3 regions of the Candidatus Pelagibacter ubique HTCC1062 genome follow, and region 1 is predicted to be linked to each of the others. Evidence: riboswitches for the same ligand, from Rfam matches in the RefSeq annotation. Region 1 holds a riboswitch; each other region holds the start of a gene.

Region 1 (3,279 bases):
TTGCCAGTTTAAAAAGATTAGGGGAGTTAGTTCAAAGACAATTGAAAGATGTTTTGGATGCTTATCTTAACCAGTCAAAAGAAGCTGCTGTTAAAATTTGGAAATCAGATGAGAGAGTAGATGATTTAACACATATCGCAATGAACGAAGTTGCAAATTTCTTAAGCAAAGATAAAAAAAATTTAGATCTAGCAACACACTTATTGTTTGTGACTAAAAATATTGAAAGAGCAGGAGATCATATTACTAATATCGCTGAAGCTTTATTTTATCTAATCGAGGGAGAGCATATTGAAGGAGCAAGACCTAAAGGTAAAGATTTTGATCCAAACTAATGAGCGTTAGCATTCATATTGTAGAAGACGAACAACCCATTATCACTTTAGTTAAATATAACCTTGAAAAAGAAGGTTATAAAGTTTCATCATCAGACAATGGCAATGAGGGTATTGAAGATATTAAAAAATTATTTCCTGATCTTGTTTTATTAGACTGGATGTTACCTGATTTTTCTGGCGTAGAAATTTGTAAAATTTTAAAAAAAGAAAAAAAATTTAAAGAAATTCCAATCATAATGCTTACTGCTAAGGGTGAGGATGAAGATAAGATTAAAGGGTTAAACTCTGGTGCAGATGATTACATCACCAAACCCTTTAGTTTCCCAGAATTACTTGCAAGAATAAAAGCGCTACTTCGAAGATCTAAGCCCTCATTAGTTTCTGATATTGTTGAATTCGAAGACCTTAAGGTGGATAGATTAACACGACGTGTTTTTAGAAAAAACAAAGAAATTCATTTGGGACCCAAGGAATATGATTTAATCAATTTTTTTATTAAAAACCCTAAACGTGTTTACTCAAGAGATCAAATTCTAGAGAATGTTTGGTCTGATAATATCAATGTTGAAACAAGAACAGTTGATGTTCATATAAGAAGACTTAGACAAAGTATTAATATTGATGGATTTAAAGAATTAATTAGAACCGTAAGATCAGCTGGCTATTCATTAAATTAGTAATGATTGTAGAAGCATAAAGACTTAAAATAATAATAATAAACTGAACATAGACACATGATTTAGGACTTGTTAAGGTCTGATTATGAAAGGTTATAGATTTATTACAAGTGACGACACTTCAGAATTTTGCCATCGTGTAACGGAGGCCATATCCAATGGATGGAAATTGTATGGTGAACCTAAAATGACTTTTGATAAAAAAAGAGGGGTCATGCGTTGTGCTCAAGCAGTTATAAAAAATTCACCTCAGAAAAAGTATTCCAAAAAGATGAAGCTATCATCGATATAAATGGCAGATCAGATAATACCCTTTGTTTATATGCTAGGGATACTCTTATTAGTACTCCCAGCTTTTCTACAATCTAACTCTAAATTAAAGCAATTCTTAACTAATCTTAGTATTTGGATTGTCATTATTCTCATAATTTTAACTATTATTTATTTTTTCAATTGACAGTTTGAGAGAAAGTTGATTATATTTAGTTGCGCTGATTTAAGTTAAATTGCAGAGCGCGTTACAAATCCTGCTAAAGCGACGCTTCAACCACCGCTTTAGACAGGTGGTTTTTTTTTATCTTTCATAAAATTAAGCCGGGCAGTTGAACCATATTGTGCGCCCTGCATTTGCTTAAGCACTAAAAAGGAGAAAAGAGGCCTATGAATATAACCTCTTATTATTTTGTGACCTTTTTTCTCCAAAACAAGAGGAAAAAAAATGAGCACAAATAAATTAAAAGAAAGATTAGATAAAGGACCGGTTATATGCGCAGAAGGTTTTTTATTTGAGATAGAAAGACGTGGCTACATGTCATCAGGGGAATTTGTCCCAATGGTGTCATTAGATCATCCTGAAGTTTTAGAGAACTTACATAGAGAATTTCAACACGCAGGATCTGATGTAGTTGAGGCCTTTACTTATAATGGACACAGAGAAAAAATGCGTGTTATTGGTAAGGAAGAACTTCTCGAACCACTAAATCGTTCAGCATTAAAAATTGCTAAAAAAGTAGCACTAGATACTCCTAAAGGATCAAAACCAAATTTGATGGCAGGTAATATTTCAAATTCAAATATCTGGAAACATAATGATCCACAATCTCAAAAAGAAGTTGAAGGAATGTTTACAGAGATGATTGGTTGGGCCGTTGAAGAAGGTGCTGATATGTTAATTGGTGAAACTTTTTATTATGCTGAAGAAGCTTTTAAAGCTTTAGAGATAATGAAAAAAACAGGTTTACCAACTGTATTAACCATATCCCCAATGGGTGAAAATAAAATGAGAGATGGAAAATCAGTTGTTGATACTTGTAAAGAGCTAGAGCAATTAGGGGCCGATGTTGTAGGTTTAAATTGTTTTAGAGGACCTGCTACTATGTTTCCTTTTTTAAAAGAAATTAGAAAAGCAGTTAAATGCCATGTTGGAGCTTTACCTATTCCTTATAGAACCAGTGAAGATTACCCAACATTTTTTAACCTACCGGACAGAAGTAATTGTGCATGTCCATCGCCTCATGGAAGAACGTTTCCAACAGCATTGGACCCACATTTTTGTAATAGATATGAAATAGGTAAATTTGCAAAAGACGCTTATGCCCTAGGCATTAATTATCTTGGAGTATGTTGTGGAGCAAACCCAATGTTGATTAGGGAAGTTGCTGAATCAATTGGTTTAACTGTTCCAGCAAGTAAATATCGAGAGAACATGGAAAATCATTTTATGTATGGAAAAAATAAAAGAATTCCAAAACATATGACTGAATATGGAGACAAAGCGTAAATAAATTAAGAAGGGCATTTAACTAAATTGTGCGCCTGACATATGTCGAAGCACTAAAACAGGAGAAAAAAAATGAGTAACAATCTAAAAGAAACAATAAGTAATCTACAGAAGGATTTTACAGCTAACCCAAAAAATGCTGTGGTCCAATATGAAAGCAATTCAATTCTTAAGGAAGGACTTCAATCTGTAGTCACTCTTAGAGAACATAAATTAGTTGTTGATGAACCCAAAAGTTTTGGTGGAAAAGATGAGGGACCCAGCCCAGTAGAGTTAATATTAGCAGCGTTAGCAACGTGTCAGGAGATAACCTATAAAGCATTTGCTACAGCAGCGGGTATTAATATTGAGAGTGTTAGTGTTAAATTAAAAGGTGAATTAGATCTTCAGGGTTTTTTAGCTTTAAATAAAAACACTAGACCTGGCTTTCAATCCATCTCTGGAACTGTTGACATTAAATCTTCATCACCAAAAGCAGAAATAG
Region 2 (3,279 bases), 120 kb from region 1:
TTTTATTAAATTTTTCCTAACTAATGGAATAAGTGGTAAAAGTATTGATGTTGGGTAGCAACCTGGACATCCGATAATATTAAATTTCTTTAATTTGTCACCATTTATTTCTGGTAATGAATAAATTGATTTTTTAATATTTTTGACAGATCTGTGTTTTTGTTTGTACCATTTTAGATAATTTGATGCTTTATTAAGTCTAAAGTCTGCAGCTAAATCAATTAATATATTGTGTTTTAATAAATCATTTGAAATATCTTGTGCTTCACCATTAGGTAGAGCTGTAAAAACAAGGTCTATGTTTTTTAAAAGTTCTTTATTGTATCTAATAATTTTAGGTAATTTTTTTGAACTTAATGACTTTTCATAACTTGAAATATTTTTTCCAACAGACGTATTACCACAAAGATATTTAATGTTAACATTGCTGTGTTTAACTAATAATTTAATTAATTGAACACCAATATAACCTGTTGAACCAGCAACTAAAACATTAAGCTTAGGCATTTTTTTTATTATAACAGTTTAGAGTTAAAAAAGAATTATCTTTTCGAGAATTGGAAGCTTCTTCTTGCTTTTCTACGACCAGGTTTTTTTCTTTCAACCGATCTAGAGTCTCTAGTATTAAGCTTTTCTGTCTTAAGTACTGCTCTATTCTCTGAATCAAATAAGATTAATGCTTTAGCAATACCATGAACCATTGCACCAGCTTGACCTGTGTGACCACCACCTGCTACGCTACATCTTACATCATAATCAGTTGCTTGGTTTATAATCTCAAATGGTCTTGTGATTTGCATTTTGTGACTTCCGCTAGTGAAATACTCATCCATAGTTCTGCCATTAACGTAAATTTTGCCTGTACCTTTTTTCACCCAAATTTTTGCAATAGATTTTTTTCTTCTACCAGTTGCGTATTTACTATCTTTAAAATCTAATTTAATTTTAGGTTTTTTTGTAGATACTTTATTTGGTGTAGCTGTTGTTACCATATTAATTTCTTATTAAATTTTTACTGTTTAATTTACCTAGGTCTAAAAGTTTTGGGTTTTGTGCTGCATGAGGGTGTTCTTCACCAGCATAAATTTTTACTTTAGTTAACTGTTTTCTTCCTAGAACTCCCCCAGGTAACATTCTTTTAATAGCTAATTTTAATGTCTCGCCAGGTTTATTTTTTTCTAATAACTTTTCAGGAGTAATTTCTTTAATTCCACCTGGGTGACCAGTATGTCTATAATATTTTTTATCTTTAAATTTTTTTCCTGTGAACTTTGCTTGTTCAACATTTTTAACAACAACAAAATCACCATCATCCATATGAGGTGTAAAAGTTGTTTTATTTTTTCCTCTAACAATCATAGCAATAATAGAAGCTAATCTGCCAACTACAGCATTTTTAGCGTCTATCTCAAACCAGTTACTGTTTAAATCACCACTTTTTAGAAATTTTGTCATTGTGCGAGGATTAATACTATTATTAGATATAATGTCAATTTTATATTTCTCTTGCAATATCTTGCTTAAATGATATTTTTATATAGCCGATTTGTTCCTATTGCAGGCTAGTTATTGCTAAAAAGGATTTTTTAACCACATTATCGGTAGGCGCATTTGAACTGTATTGTACGCCTTGCATAAAGCAAAAGTACTAAAAAAGGAGTATTAAGATGAGTACAAAAAGACAAAACCCTGAGACTATAGCTATACATGGTGGTGATTATAGAAGTGATCCAACAACCAAAGCAGTAGCAGTTCCAATTTATAGAACAACATCGTATCAATTTGATAGTACTGAACATGCTGCAAATTTGTTTGCTCTTAAGGAATTTGGAAATATTTATACAAGAATAATGAATCCAACAAATGATGCTCTTGAAAAAAGAGTTGCTTCATTAGAAGGAGGATTAGCCTGTTTAACAGTAGCATCTGGACAAACCGCATCAACTTTTGCAATTTTAAACGTTGCACAAGCCGGAGATAATATAGTCAGCTCTACGGATTTATATGGAGGTACTATTTCGTTATTCACGCATACATTAAGTAAACTTGGTATTGAAGTTAGATATGCAGACCCTTCTGACCCAAAAAACTTTGAAAAAGCTGTTGATGATAAAACTAGAGCTTTTTATGGTGAGACTTTACCAAATCCTTATTTGAGAGTTTTTCCAATTAAAGAAGTTTCTGATATTGGTAAAAAATACAATATACCATTAATAATGGACAACACAGCTGCTCCTGTAATTTGCAAACCTTTAGAACATGGTGCTGCTGTAGTAGTTTATTCATTAACAAAATATATAGGTGGTCACGGTACAGTTGTAGGTGGAGCTTTAGTTGATGGAGGTAATTTTGATTGGACAGCTGATCCCAAAAGACAACCTTTATTTAACGAACCTGACGCAAGTTACGGTGGAGCTATATGGGGAAAAGTGGTTCCAGAATTGACTGGGGCTAATGTTTCTTTTGCAGTAAGAGCGCGGGTTACATTACTAAGAGATCTTGGTTCTGCCCTATCACCTGACAATGCATTTGGAATTATTCAAGGGCTTGAAACAGTTGCTCTTAGAATGAAACAACACTGCTCAAATGCATCAAAAGTTGTTGACTATTTAAAGAAAAATAAAGAAGTAACAAGAGTAATCTATCCAACAGAACATGAAGGTAAAATTGCTGATCGTGCTAAAAAATACCTTAATGAAGGAAATGGTGGTTTAGTTGGTATCGAGCTCAAAGGTGGTATTGAAGCAGGTAAGAGATTTATCGAGTCTTTAAAAATGTTTTATCATGTTGCAAATATTGGGGATGCAAGAAGTTTAGCAATTCATCCTGCAACAACAACTCATAGTCAGTTAACAGAAAAAGAATTGTTAGCCTCAGGTGTAACTCCTGGATACGTAAGATTATGTATTGGTATTGAGCATATAGATGACATTATTGAGGATTTAGACCAAGCTTTAAATAAATCTTCTAAAGGGAATTTGAAAGCAGTTAGTTAGAGTTTTTATATAATATCAAAAAATAAGAACTCAAAACTAATATTGAACCTAGCTGGTGTAGTGAAGCATATGTAATCTCTACACCAGAAATCAAAGTTATAATTCCTAAAAAAATTTGAAACAAGATAGCAACATCAAAAAATAATACATATTTAAAATCATATTGTTTTTTAAAATAGATAAAATTTAAAATGATTATAAAAAAAAGAAGCAAATATGCAGTTGATCTATGCAAAAATTGAATAATTGATGGGTTGTTAAATAATTGAGTAGTAATTAAATC
Region 3 (3,279 bases), 400 kb from region 1:
GTCTTAGCACTAGCAGGAGTTCTACTTCTCATGAAATTTCAATCTTTTGATCAAAAAATTGAAGTTTATAAAAAGATACCAAAAATATTATCAATATTAATTGGTGCATCTATTGGATTTGTGTCTGGTGTAGTTGGAATTGGTGGTGGAATTTTCTTAAGCCCTATATTGTTATTAATTAGAGTAGATAAAGCAAAAAACATTGCAACAGCAGCATCATTATTCATACTGATTAATTCTTTATCAGGACTTGCTGGCCAATTTACAAAGGCATCAACAATAAATGGAATTTATGATTATTGGCCATTATTTTTTTTTGTTTTAATAGGCGGCCAGCTTGGAAACTATTTAAATCTTAAAATTTTTCCTGCAAGAATATTAGCTCTAGTGACATCAGGACTTGTCATATTTGTCGCTATTCGAATGGGACTGAAGTTGTTTGCATAACAGAAGTATTAAATTATTATAGAAAGATTATGAAAACATTTAGAGCATTTGGACCCACTATAGGAAAAACAAAGTTATCCAAAAAAATTATTACTATATTAAATAATCACATTGATAAGTCTCAATTATCTAAAAAAAATGATTATAGCTCTAAACTTGCAAGTCAAATTAGGAATGAAATTAAGATACCCAAAACTTTAATTAATAAGAGTTTGTCTAAAGAATTACTAAAAAATATTAAAGTTTACCTTGATAAGTCAGGCGTTAAAAAAATTAAAGAAATTAAGATAATAAATCTATGGGTGGTTAGGCAATTAAAAAATGAATATAATCCAATTCATTATCATGAAGGACAACTGTCAGGTGTTGGATATCTTAAAATCCCAAAAGATATGAATCAAAATAAATTAGTTAAGAATAAAAAGATTAAAACTAATGGAACTATTGATTTTATTAATGGTCAAAAAAACTTTTTAAGTAAAAGTATCTATAATTTAAACCCTAAATTAGGAGACCTATTGATTTTTCCAAATTATTTAATGCACACAGCTTATCCATTTAACGTTGATGGTGAGAGAAGATCCTTCTCATTTAATGCTAAAATATTATTCAAGAAGTGATTTACTAATCAGTCTAATAGATATATAAATATTTTACCGATTTGATCCATATTGCAGGTGCTAACTGCTAAAAAGGAAATCATTATATAATTGGTAAAGGTAGTTGAACTGTATTGTGCACCTTGCATAGAGCTAAAGCACTAAAAAAGTAAGGAATAAAAATGGATATTAATTTTTTTAAAACAACACGAATTTTAGATGGTGGTATGGGACAAGAATTGTTAGCTCGTGGTATGAAGCCAAACGGCACATTGTGGAGTGCAAATGCTGTTTTAAAAGAAGAATACCATCAACTCTTACTAGACACACATTTAGACTTTATTAAAGCGGGTGCTGAAGTTATTGTTACAGCAACCTTTACTACTAGACGAATAAGATTACGTGATAATAAAATTGAAGATAAGTTTGAATACTTAAACAAAAAAGCTGGTGAAATAGCTCAGAAAGCTAAAGAACAACATCCTAACGTGTTAATTGCAGGCGGTCTTCCACCTCAATATTTAACATACGAAGAAGATACAAGACCAGATGATGAAATTAAGCAAAATTTTTATGATCAAGCAAAATTATTAGATCCTTATATTGATTTTTTTTACTTAGATGTTTTGTCTAGTGTAAAAGAGTTTAAATTAGCAATTGAAGCAATTGAAGAATTTAATAAGCCATACTTAATAGGTGCTCACATTTCTGAAGGAATAAATCTTCCAAGTGGTGAAAAAATATCAGATATTATTAACAATATTAAACATAATAATTTACTAGGATTAATTTTATCCTGTGTTTCACCTGAAAACTTTTATGAAAATTTAGAAGAAGTAAAAAATTTAGGTGTTCCGTTTGGATTTAAGCTTAATGCTTTTGTGACAACTAATCCTAAAGATGGTTATACTAATAGTTATAATGTCAGTAAAACTGGTAACCCAAATGAATTTTTGGGTCAAAGAAAAGATTTAACACCCGAATTGATGGCAAATTTTGTTAAAAAATTTAAAAATGCTGGTGCTACTATTTTAGGTGGATGTTGCGAAACAAGACCATCTCATATTAAAGAAATGGTTCAGTTTAAGTAGTTTTTTTTTGATCTGCTTTTTTAACAAAGTAAATTCCAACAACAACTGCTAATAAAGATAATAAAATTTTAGGTGTTATTATTTCTTTTAAAAAAATATAACTCAATATAGTACCGAATATTGGAATTAAGTAAGAGACTTGTGATTGAAATATAAGACCATTATCTTTTAGAATTTTAAATCTTAGCAACCAAGCAACACCTGTTGAAACCATTCCTAAATAAACTACTGATATTGTAGATTCAATGCTTGGAATTGAATTCCATGGTTTTTCAATAAAATAAACAAATGGTATTAAAATTAGGATAGCCCAAATTAATATAGAGCCTGTTACATTTTCATTTTTTTTCTTACTAATTTTAAGAGTTAAAACTCCTCCAATAACATAACAAGTTGACCCAAGCAATATTAATAACGCAGAAATAAAATTACTATCATTTATTAATAAATTATCTGAAAACAAATAAATAATACCTGAAAAACCAATTAGTATTCCAAAAGTTTTAACTAAATTGAACTTTTCATTTTTTGTATAAAAGTGACCCAATATTGTTGAACTCAAGGGTGTTGTTGACATTAAGATTGCTGCCAAATTACTTTGTACAGATTTTACACCGTAAGCTATTAAGAAAAAAGGTAATACCAAATTGACAAATCCTATTATAGCAAACCAATACCAATCTTTGGAAAATGCTTCAATCTTAATTTTTTTATAAAAGCATAATAATAATACTGGAATTGATCCAAAAAAAACTCTCAAGAATGCAATTGTAATTGGTCCAAAAGATTCTGTTGCAATTTTGATATTAAAAAAAGCTGATGCCCATATTAAAGCTAAAACTACTAATAATGTATAATCAATTAATCTAGGTTGTCTCATTCAATTATATCTTCAACTTTTCCATTCGTAATCTTTTGAATATCGTTATAGTTTGTTTTAAATACACAGTTTGGATGTCCAGCTGCAGCAAACAATTCATTAAACCTTTCTAAAGAATTGTCTATTATAATTTCAATTCTCTCTAAATGCCCAACAGGTGAGACACCCCCTATTGTATAGCCCGTTTGTGTCTTAACTTCTTCTGGTGATGCCATTGAAATATCTTTTTTATCTTTAACTTTTTTTAGTTTATTTAATGAAC

The links. Region 1 has a riboswitch for S-adenosylmethionine ahead of SAR11_RS05890 (homocysteine S-methyltransferase family protein). Riboswitches for the same ligand answer to the same signal wherever they lie in the genome.
Region 2: another riboswitch for S-adenosylmethionine. It lies ahead of SAR11_RS05155 (O-acetylhomoserine aminocarboxypropyltransferase/cysteine synthase family protein); the one in region 1 lies ahead of SAR11_RS05890 (homocysteine S-methyltransferase family protein).
Region 3: another riboswitch for S-adenosylmethionine. It lies ahead of SAR11_RS03785 (homocysteine S-methyltransferase family protein); the one in region 1 lies ahead of SAR11_RS05890 (homocysteine S-methyltransferase family protein).

The regions. Positions count from the first base shown of each region.
Region 1 covers NC_007205.1:1,125,747-1,129,025, reverse strand. Annotated here, with positions in the region: gene phoU (phosphate signaling complex protein PhoU) at 1-335, shown strand, start outside; gene phoB (phosphate regulon transcriptional regulator PhoB) at 335-1,015, shown strand; gene SAR11_RS05895 (DUF1737 domain-containing protein) at 1,101-1,307, shown strand; SAM riboswitch class V at 1,603-1,667, shown strand; gene SAR11_RS05890 (homocysteine S-methyltransferase family protein) at 1,734-2,795, shown strand; SAM riboswitch class V at 2,799-2,863, shown strand; gene SAR11_RS05885 (OsmC family protein) at 2,868-3,279, shown strand, end outside.
Region 2 covers NC_007205.1:1,004,224-1,007,502, forward strand. Annotated here, with positions in the region: gene argC (N-acetyl-gamma-glutamyl-phosphate reductase) at 1-507, opposite strand, end outside; gene rpsI (30S ribosomal protein S9) at 543-992, opposite strand; gene rplM (50S ribosomal protein L13) at 994-1,455, opposite strand; SAM riboswitch class V at 1,595-1,663, shown strand; gene SAR11_RS05155 (O-acetylhomoserine aminocarboxypropyltransferase/cysteine synthase family protein) at 1,668-2,996, shown strand; gene SAR11_RS05160 (COX15/CtaA family protein) at 2,989-3,279, opposite strand, start outside.
Region 3 covers NC_007205.1:730,727-734,005, reverse strand. Annotated here, with positions in the region: gene SAR11_RS03795 (sulfite exporter TauE/SafE family protein) at 1-447, shown strand, start outside; gene SAR11_RS03790 (2OG-Fe(II) oxygenase family protein) at 477-1,067, shown strand; SAM riboswitch class V at 1,156-1,219, shown strand; gene SAR11_RS03785 (homocysteine S-methyltransferase family protein) at 1,229-2,137, shown strand; gene SAR11_RS03780 (DMT family transporter) at 2,130-3,017, opposite strand; gene SAR11_RS03775 (YbaK/EbsC family protein) at 3,014-3,279, opposite strand, start outside.